DNA from 2 places in the Eubacterium sp. AB3007 genome. Region 1 is predicted to be linked to the other one. Evidence: riboswitches for the same ligand, from Rfam matches in the RefSeq annotation. Region 1 holds a riboswitch; the other holds the start of a gene.
What was found. Region 1 has a riboswitch for cobalamin ahead of P156_RS0104450 (hypothetical protein). Riboswitches for the same ligand answer to the same signal wherever they lie in the genome.

Region 1 (5,048 bases):
TCTACCATGGTGACGCGGTTCTTCGCTCCGGACACCCTATCCTTTCCGTAGCCGGCACCGCTCTCATTGGTGAGCTCCAGTTCCATTTTCTTTGGCGGCTGGTTCGGCTCCATGTGCGCGAATACCGTGACCTTGGCGGTTTCCGGAACTTCCTTCTCATCATACGCGGTATCAAACGCCTTGCGTAGCTTTTTCTCTGCATCTCCCGGTGTGGCCTTATCGACCTCGGTTCCTTGGGCGATCTCCTTGTACTCATCAATGATGCTCTGGATCTCTGCGATGGTTCCCTCTTCAAACTGGCCCGGCTCTTTGCCTTCTTTCATCAGCGCCAGTTCCTCCTCTGCTTCCTGGATCTTCATCTCAAGGAGTGTCTTGTTCGTCGCGCTGGGTTTGCTAGCCGGGGTAGTGGTCACATCAAGGATCTCCGGATCTTTGTTTCCTGCCGTATAGAACCACTTACATTCCAAATAGTTCTCCGACTGAACGACGAACTGTACTCGTTCTTTCTCCTTCAGCACATATGCCCCATCCTCCTCGGCTTCCATGGGGCTGTCCGCATTCCCATCGAAGAAGGCCTGAACAGTCTTGTTCTTCATCTCAGGATACCCTAAGGGAACCTCACACAGGGGCTTGACGCGGTAGGTCCTAGGTTTGCGGATCGCCACCACGGCCTCGTAATCGCGCTGATCCGGAATGACACGTGCCGTCTGGGCCAGATAGCCATCTGCCGTCACCGAACAGTTGGTGTAGACGCCGTGCCAGACACTGTACTTGCCATCCTCTGGCTGAATATCATTTATCTTGCCTACAGAGACTTTGAGCTCTGCCTGGGGAACTGGTTCCCCAGTCTCCTCATCGATGATCTTGACCGTCATCAGGTCCTTACAGTCCTTCTCCGGGACAACGGGGATCTCGTAGGTCTCACTCACTGTCTTCGGCACAAAGCTGCCTGTATAGCTGCGGCCTTCTACCTGGTTTCCTGTATAATACCCAGAGGCCGCAGTCGTCGTCGCCTTAACCGTATACTTGGTCCCGGGCGTCAACTTGTATTTTCCATCCTGATCCGGTTTCACTTCTCCGGTCTTTTTTCTGGAAATCTTCCAGGTGACCTTGATCTCTACGCCCTCGGTCACGACTTCACCGGTGCGCACATCCACTGCCTGGATGCTCGCCGCGGACTCTGCCGGGCTGGCGGACAGATACAGGGTGAACGCCTGTGAGGCCAGAGGCTCCGCAGTCCCAGCATCGATCGCCTCGTCCTTTTCGGTCGGCTTATACAGAGACAGAGTTGCCTCTACCTTGGTGTCTTCCTTGAGTTCTTCCAGAGAGAAACTGCTGCCCGAGGACTTTGCGCCACCAAACAGCGTCTCATCCGAGAACGTCCATCCGCTTTTGAAGATGCCATTCTCCGGCTGCTTAAGCTTCAAGGCCTCTACCTTCTCGCCCTTGTCGTTGTAAGCAGATACCAGATAGCCATCTCCCGACAGCGTAGCATCGCCCTCGTCCGCAAAGATCCCTTCCGCAACGTAATGCTGCTGGATGTATTTTGCTGCTTCCAGTTTCTTAGAAGGACGCTGTATGCCATCACTCACCTTGCTCAATCCTGCAGATTTGATGGTCACCTTGTGATCATACCAGGTATCTCTGCCGTCTCTATAGGCATGCGCCGCGACCTGGATCTCTTCGTCCAGCGCCCGCACCGGTACAGGCCAGAATGTGAAATGCCCATCCTCATCAGCATAGTAAAGAAGATCGTCTGCATTTGCAGACGCTGCTTTCTTGGCCGATCCAAGGTACAGGCGGTTGAACCCGCTCCCTGAGAGGGACAGCACCGCACTCATAATACCATCCTGCACATACAGGGTACATTTTGAAAACTTGAACATTCCGCTGTCCGTGGTGGCCACCGCACTATACGTACCATCCTCCAGCACCTGCGCCGGTGCCGCAGTGGCTTCCTGTATCCCTTCTGTCTCACTGCCATCTGCCGCAAACGAGACCGATGGCACCATCATGGTCACCACCAACATGACAGACAACATGATTACTGTCAGTCTACTTCCGATTTTCTTCAATTAAAAACCTCCTTTGCATCTCATATGCAACGGAGGCCCATATAAAACCGTTCGATCACACAGATTTCCTGTAAGCAACATTACGTAAACATCGGACTCGCCTGCCTAAGCCAGTACCTTCATTATGCCAAGGTGTGTCCTCTCTCGATCTATACATATAGTCATCCGCTACATATATAAATAATCTTTGTGCAGGTCTTCTGGCTCATGACGATACGGCCCCTCGCCTTCACAGCAGACAAAGCCATTGGCATAGTGAAGGACCCAAATCAATTACAGCGTCGGGAACGCACAGGACTTTCACCTGTTTCCCTCTTAGCTCTCTTGCGAGAGAACACAAAAATTGAAACAAACATCACTATTTATATCATATTATTGATGTCTTGTCAATATCTTCAGTGCCTCGATATACCCATCCAGCCCCATGCCCTTCACCGTGGCGATGCAGGCTCTGCGGATATACGACCGCTTGCGGAACGTCTCCCGTTTGTCCGGGTCGGAGATGTGCACCTCCACCACGGGAAGTCCTACTGTCTTCACCGCATCCAAAAGCGCGATGCTGGTGTGAGTGTAGGCCCCCGGGTTGATCACAATCCCGTCGCAAGTGCTGTAGGCCCGTTGGATTGCATCGACCAGATCCCCCTCGTGGTTGGACTGGTAGAACTCCACGATCTCCACGTCCAGCGCCTCTGCAGCCCCTTCCATGTAATGGATCAGATCCTCGTAGGTCTTGCTCCCGTAGATTTCCGGTTCCCGAATCCCGAGCATATTCAGATTGGGACCGTTGATGACCATGACACGCATCATTTCATCTCCTGGTTATTATCGATAAAATAGTCGCTCCACGACTCGTAGAGATCCTTCCGCTCGTCGTACAGCTGCTGCACCGGTGTGGAGATGGAGAGCGGTCTTCCGTCTGTCTCCAGCTTGTCCAGATCCCGCTTGATCCAGACCACCCGTCCGTTCTGGCGGATAATGTTGTAGTTACGCTTGGTCTTCACCACACCACCACCGGTGGCGATCACCACGCCGGTCCGCTTGCAGGCCTTCTCCAGTTCCTCTGTCTCGATCTTCCGGAAGTAGGCCTCCCCCTTCTGGGCAAAGATCTCTGCAACCGACATGCCTTCCCGTTCTTCCACCATGTCGTCCACGTCCAGGAATTCCCTTCCCTGGGCCTTGGCCATCTTACGTCCCAGCATGGTCTTGCCGGCTCCCGGCATACCGATCAGGATCATGTTCTGCATCTCCGCCCGCAAGGCTTCTGCTACCTCCAGTATCTCGTCCTTGTCAATGTCCGTCCCCTGGAAGAGCTCGCTTGACTCCCAGGCTTGCGCGACCAGCATGTCAAGGCCGCTGGCACAGGGGATCCCCCGAGCCTCTGCGTCCAGGATCAGAAGCGTCCGCGCCGGATTGTAGATCACATCCACAACGCCCTTCAGTTCGTCGAACTGCCCCAGATCCACCAGCTTCCGCAGGTTGTCCGGGTACATGCCCACCGGTGTCGCGTTGACCAGGATCGTAGCATCGTGGTGACGGCCGATGTTGTTGTAGTTCTCCTCTGTGTTGCGGGAGATGACGACGATCTCCTTGGCACCGAGATCCTCCAGCACACACTGGATCGTCCTGGACGCTCCTCCGCTTCCGAAGATCAGACACTTCTGACCACCGGGGTAGATCTTGTTCTTCTCCATCAGATAGCGAAATCCCAGATAATCGGTGTTGCAGCCGTACAGCGTGCCATCCTCCCGCTTCACCACTGTGTTCACCGCTCCGATCCTGTGTGCGGTATTGCTGATCTCGTCACACATCCCCGATACGATGGTCTTGTACGGTATCGTCACATTAAACCCCTGGTACTCCTCGGAATGCAACAGGGAGGGCAGTTCCTCTTCCGTCACTTCCAGCAGATCATACTCATAATCCCCGAACATCTTATGGATCATCGGGGAATAACTGTGGGAAAGGTGTTCCCCGATCAGACCATACTTAGCCATGTTCTCCTCCTAAGTTAGTTCTACACGATTTCCTTCTGATGAGCTCGGCTCATCTTCATAATTACATTATATAACAATTCTATATATTTTTCCATATCCTTATCAACAAGTCCCCTGACCTGATCGATCTTCTCCAGTTCCCGGCCAGTATCCATCACGGGCAGGTTGTTTGCCTGCTTGTATCTGGCGATCCCTTCGCAGGTCCGCATGCGCTGCTGAAACAGTGAGACGATCTCCCTGTCGATCCTGTCGATCTCAGCTCTGTAGTCCTTCAATTCCATGTCATACCTCGCTGTAGCTTCCAAGATAACGGAACTCCGCAGACAGTTCCTGGATCTGGTTCATCAGACGAATAAACTTTTCTGAGTACGCCTCCGCATCGATATCAAAATAGAAGCGGTACACAAAATCCCGACTGCCGATGGGCCTTGACTCCAGTTTGGAAATGTTGATCCCCAGCGCATTGAAACTGGAAAGCACATTGTACAGCGCCCCCGGACGATGTGCCACGGACAGCATCATCGAGGTCTTGTTGGCCCCCGGGTAGATCTCCAGATCCTTGCTAATACAAATGAACCTGGTGTAGTTGTTTTCGCTATCCTGTACAGAATCCTCCAGGCACACCAAGTCGTAGAGTTCCGTACACTCATAGGAAGCCAGGGCAGCCACATCACGGCGCTGCGAACTAGCCACGCGTTCTGCCGCTTCTGCGGTGTTGCTGCACACCGTCACCTTCACTCCCGCAAAATTCTTCAGGTAGTCCTGACACTGAAGAATAGCCATCTCGTGGGAAAAGATCTCCCTGATCTCGCCTTGCTTTGTGCCCTTCTTCGCCAGAAGACAGTGATCGATCTTCAGCCGCACGCTTCGGACGATATAGAACCTGTACTTGCTCATCAGTTCGTAAATGCTGTTGACGGAGCCCGCCGTGCTGTTCTCCAGCGGCAGCACCCCGTACTGGCATAGCCCCTGCTCGATG
Region 2 (5,048 bases), 1.0 Mb from region 1:
GTTCCTCACGATGACCACCTTCAGCGGCACGTTGTTGACCCTGGCCGTCGCCAGTTCGTTCATGGCCATCTGGAAGGCTCCATCGCCACAGACCGCAACAACCTGCTTGTCCGGCTGGCACATCTTGGCACCGATGGCCGCGGGAATGGAATACCCCATGGTTCCCATGCCGCCGGTGGTCAGGAACCGACCGCTCTTCATGACATAATTATCCGCCGACCAGAGCTGGTTCTGTCCCACATCCGCCACATAGATAGCGTCCTCCTCCATCCGACCGGACAGTTCCTGTACCAGATAGTTGGGGTTCACTAGCTTGTCGCTGAACACGCGGGTGTCCACCGTACCGTGTTTGATGGAGTTCAACTCCCCCAGCCACTCCCGGGTGTCGATGTGGATATCCTCCTCTGCCAGCTGGTTGAAGATGTCCTTCACGTCGCCCACCAGAGGAATGGTGGGACCCAGCCGCTTGCCGATCTCCGCCGTATCGATGTCGATGTGGATGATCTTCGCCTGGCGCTCCAGATTACCGGGCTTGGCCACTGCCCGATCCGCAATACGCGCCCCCACGATGATCAGCAGGTCGCTGTTTACCACCGCCTTGTTCGCGTATGGCTTGCCGTTGTTTCCCAGCATGCCGAAATAGAGCGGATGCTTCTTCGGCATCACGCCCATCCCCATCATGGTGTGCACCAGCGGGATGCTGTATTTCTCACAGAAAGCCCTCACCTGCTCCTCGCCATCCCCCAGGATGACGCCGCCTCCTGCACAAAGCAGTGGACGGGTGGCTTTGTTGATGGCCGCGATGACCTTCCGCATCTGCTGTTTGTTGCCCTTGTTTCCGGGGGGCTTGTACCCGCGGATACTCACCTCGATCTCCTCGTAGTTGAACTCCCTCTTCAGGGGCGCCATCTGGATGTCGATGGGCACATCGATCAGCACTGGTCCCTTCCTGCCAGTGGAGGCGATATAGAATGCCTCCTTAAAGATACGCGGGATGTCGTTCACGTTCTTCACCAGGTAACGGTACTTGGTGAAAGACTCCGTAGCGCCTGTGATATCGGCTTCCTGGAACACATCCCTTCCCAGAAGATCGCTGGAAACCTGTCCCGTGATGGCTACCACCGGAATACTGTCCGCATAGCAGGTGGCCAGAGCCGTGATCAGGTTGGTCGCCCCGGGACCGGATGTCGTCACACAGACCGCCGGCTTGCGGGAGACCCTGGCCCATCCGCTGGCCGCGTGTCCCGCTGACTGTTCTTCCCTAACCAGTACATGCTCGATCGAAGAATCATAGAGCCCGTCGTAGAACGGCGCGATCGCCACTCCCGGATACCCGTAGATGGTGGTGATCCCTTCTGCCTCCAGGCATTTCACCATAGCTTCTGCACCAGTCAATATACTCACCTCGTTTACTTATAGTCTATTCGTTTATTGTATCAAATCTGGTCTGCAAAGTCTATATCAGCAAGTAGATTTCCTCCACGAAAAAGGTGCTGTCTCAAAATGAGGCAGTTCCAGAGTGTAGACAAGTCTAATCCACCCGACTGCAGTCCTCTCCTGGAAACCGGTGGATAGAAAACAAACCCTTGCCTTCTCACACTTCAACATTTTCCTTGGGAGAATTCAATTCGGGTATTCTGAAGGAAAGCAAAAAAAATATTCCTTCAGATGGCTTGTTTCAGGTAATCTGAAGGAATCCAACCGCTCGGATATTCCAAATATTAGGATTTTTCTTCCAAAGAATATTTTTTTGCCATTCCTTCAGAATGGACCACCCCAACAAAACGAAGGAAATTCCAGGCGTGACAAAACTTCTGACGCGTTTTCACATCACGCCTTACTCCTCCGGCCAGTAGATGCAGTACGCCTCGTAGTTCTCTCCCATGTACACCCACACGCTGTCTCCCATGTCGATCTTCTCGTCGAACACCTTGTTTGGGACCAGCAGCTTCAGGTAGGTGCGTTTCATGCCCTTCAGGTTCTCCTCGGTAGCCTCCGGGTCATTATGAAAAGCCTCCAGTTTCTTCTTCAGGTCGGGGATGCCTGTCTCCTTCCCAAAGTTGTCGGCAAACTGCTCGCAGGTGGCATAGACTACATTGTCGGGATTCTTAAACCAGTTAACGTTCATTGGGACTCCTTTCTTACCTTCACCGCTCTACCTCCGAGAGAATGAAAAAAAGCCGCAGCAACACTGCTACGACCGTTATTTCTCGTATCTTTCAAACCCATCTCCCATCATAGGTCTTCTGGCTCGTACAGCCGGGCCTTCCTCAGCCCACACCGCCTCCCGCCTTCTCAGGTTTCCCCAATGACCGGCTTTCGCCATGGGAAGCGACTCCTATACTCACAGCACCGTGATATGCCCGGGATTCCCACCCGGTTCCCTCAGCCCCGCCGCCATACGCCTGCGAGGCCATGATAGAGCATGACTATTCAACTACATATCCAGTATACACCTGATCAGTTTCGGATTCAACGGGGAATTTCAGGCAACCCGTGGCGGCCGGCCGCGCAAGCAAGGCTTTGTGCACAGCGCCAGAACACGCAGGCAGTAAACACGATCCCCATGAGTCCCATCAGCGGATAGAATACGCTGATAAGGTTGCCGAAGTTGAAGATCCCGATGGTGGTCGCAATGACGGTGGCGATCACCGCAGTCAGGTTCCTGTGGGCAGCAACCACAGCTACATTGCCGGACACCGTCTTCACGATGACAAAGAGTGCTGTCGCCGCGGAGGAGTAGATCCCCAGCGCCAGCGTCACGGAGAAGAACGCACCAAGCACCGGCGAGATCCGCACGGCGAGGTAGAGCGTAGGAATATCCAGCGCTGCCACGTTTCCCGCATTCAGCAGGATCGCCGTACTGGTGATGGCGACGATGGCTACCAGGGCCAGCACCCCCAGGCCTGTACCCAGGTATACTTCGCGCCGGGACCGGGCCGACATTCCCAGCTCCGTGTAGTACACACTGCCGCACACAAAGTTCAGGGACACGTAGAGGATCGCGCTGGCAAGCCACCAGTTGGTGTTCTGTTTCCCGGCTAGCGCCCCCTGCCACTGCGCCACATCGCCAAAGTTCCCATAGTCCCGCAGGATGGTCACCGTACCCACCACCAGCGTGAACAAGATGATCACCGGACCGATCAATGCCACCACGCTGGTGAGCCTCTCAAACCCCCCGAAGTACGTGAGCAGCACCAGCGCCGCCATGATCAGCACGCCGGCAGTGTGTGGAAGACCATAATACTCCTCCAGCGTCGCCCCGGCTCCGGAAAGCAGGATGCTGAATGGGATCACCTGCACGCAAGGCACGACCCAGTTGTAAGCCGCTCCCAGCCGCCTACCACAGAAGTAATGGTAGTGGCGGAAGGCAGCCCCACGCGCCTGGCCGCCCTGGGTAGTCCCGGCATCCGGCGCCCCAACGCATTCAGTCGTAATGGCCCGGTGGTCAAACGCCACGGTGGTCAGGGTAAACCCCATGACCGTGAAGCCGATCAGCAGCACCAGCAACACCAGGAAACTCTGGTATCCATAGCTGGTGACGAATTGCAGGATCTCCTGACCCGTTGCAAACCCGCTGCCGATGACCCAAGCGGTGAATGCGCCCGCGAACCGCAGGGTACGCACCGCCGACCCTTCTTCTCTTTCTCTCTCAGCCAAAGCCTTCCTCCTTCAATACAAGCCTTATTTTCATTATAGTTGGAATCTGAAGCAACGTCAATCATACGGCGGCGGGCACAAAGCTTTTGCTGCGCCATCGAAAGTATACAATATATCTGCCGAAAAACGCTTGACTTTTCTGAAAATTCGATGTATTATTTAGCCAGATAAAGCGATAGAGTAAACAGCGCCACATGATGCAGATCCATTGACATCAGGGCGAACATAGATGAAGGTATATGAGTTTAGAGATCGCTTGCGAATAAGCTACATCCGAGAGGATGTGGAGAGAGAAGGAGGGTGAGTCCTAAGACTGTGAAGAGAGAAAACGGAATAAGATGAAGTACCGATGTGTTGTCTGGTCCAGGCTATCGTAGAAGTCAAGGATTTGTGTCAAAGTGGAAGGTATTCCCCCTCGGAAGTAGTGAGGGGTTCACATATAAGGCTTTGGACAAAATCAGAACATGTCGGTACTTCCCTTTTTTGTTCAATAAGAATGGTGATCATTCTTTTTTTTGTGCCGAAACAGACCCCGGCGGTCACTCCCCGTCGATCACCATATAGTATACATCCTCATTCGGCAGCGGCCTCCCGCCGAGGATGTGCTCCAGCATGGGCCGTGGCATGATATAGAATTTGGCGTTCTCACAGGGGCCGAACTCGTTATAACGTTCAGCCAGCGCCACCGCCAGTTCCTCCCCCCAGGTGATACGGGCGCGCTTCTTCTCACGGGCTATCTCCGCGCTATAGAGCTGATCCTCGCAAAGGATCCAGATCTGCCGGATCACTCCGTAATTCTGTTCCTTCACCCCAAAGAAAGGCTCCACCTCTTCCGGCATCAGCGCATCCTCCTCCAGCAGGAAGGACTCCTCGGTGTAGAGCGTCACACAGCGATCGGTCGTGATTTCCCAGCCGTACTCCAACAGCGCCGGCCGATCCAGCGACCAGTGGTCCCTGGGAAGATCCGGTGCCACCTGCCCGCTGACACTGGCCATGGTTTTGTCCACCGACTCCCAGCGCTCCACGGTGTTCTGCACCTTGCCGGAGATCCGGGACAACGCCTTCCCCCTGGGAAGCCCCGCCTCTACCAGCTCCTTCAGGCTGATCTCCACCCTGTCATACCGGTACAGAAACTCCAGGTCCACCTCGCTCTCCTGTGTGTGGACCGCGGTGACCAGACACTTGTACCGAAGCAGTCCCTCGCCGCCCAGCACTGCGATGTAGACGATATCGTCCCGTCCCATCTCCTGCGCCTGCGGCAGCGTCACGGAGAAATTCCGCGCTTCCAGATACGCCCCGTAGATATCAAATCGATTCGGGTCAAGCACCATGACCCATCGTGTTGCGTTGTGTTTCTTTGCAGCCATGTTTCCCCCTGCCTTTCCCTG

Region 2: linked by a shared signal. The riboswitch ahead of P156_RS0108955 (hypothetical protein) and the one ahead of P156_RS0104450 (hypothetical protein) in region 1 are both predicted to bind cobalamin.

What each region holds. Positions count from the first base shown of each region.
Region 1 is NZ_JIAD01000001.1:883,915-888,962, forward strand. It holds gene P156_RS0104450 (hypothetical protein) at 1-2,075, opposite strand, end outside; cobalamin riboswitch at 2,248-2,430, opposite strand; gene aroQ (type II 3-dehydroquinate dehydratase) at 2,448-2,879, opposite strand; gene P156_RS11565 (shikimate kinase) at 2,879-4,069, opposite strand; gene P156_RS0104465 (chorismate mutase) at 4,090-4,350, opposite strand; gene P156_RS0104470 (prephenate dehydratase domain-containing protein) at 4,352-5,048, opposite strand, start outside.
Region 2 is NZ_JIAD01000001.1:1,887,297-1,892,344, reverse strand. It holds gene ilvB (biosynthetic-type acetolactate synthase large subunit) at 1-1,395, opposite strand, end outside; gene P156_RS0108955 (hypothetical protein) at 1,838-2,128, opposite strand; cobalamin riboswitch at 2,219-2,436, opposite strand; gene P156_RS12280 (hypothetical protein) at 2,473-3,660, opposite strand; gene P156_RS0108940 (hypothetical protein) at 4,200-5,027, opposite strand.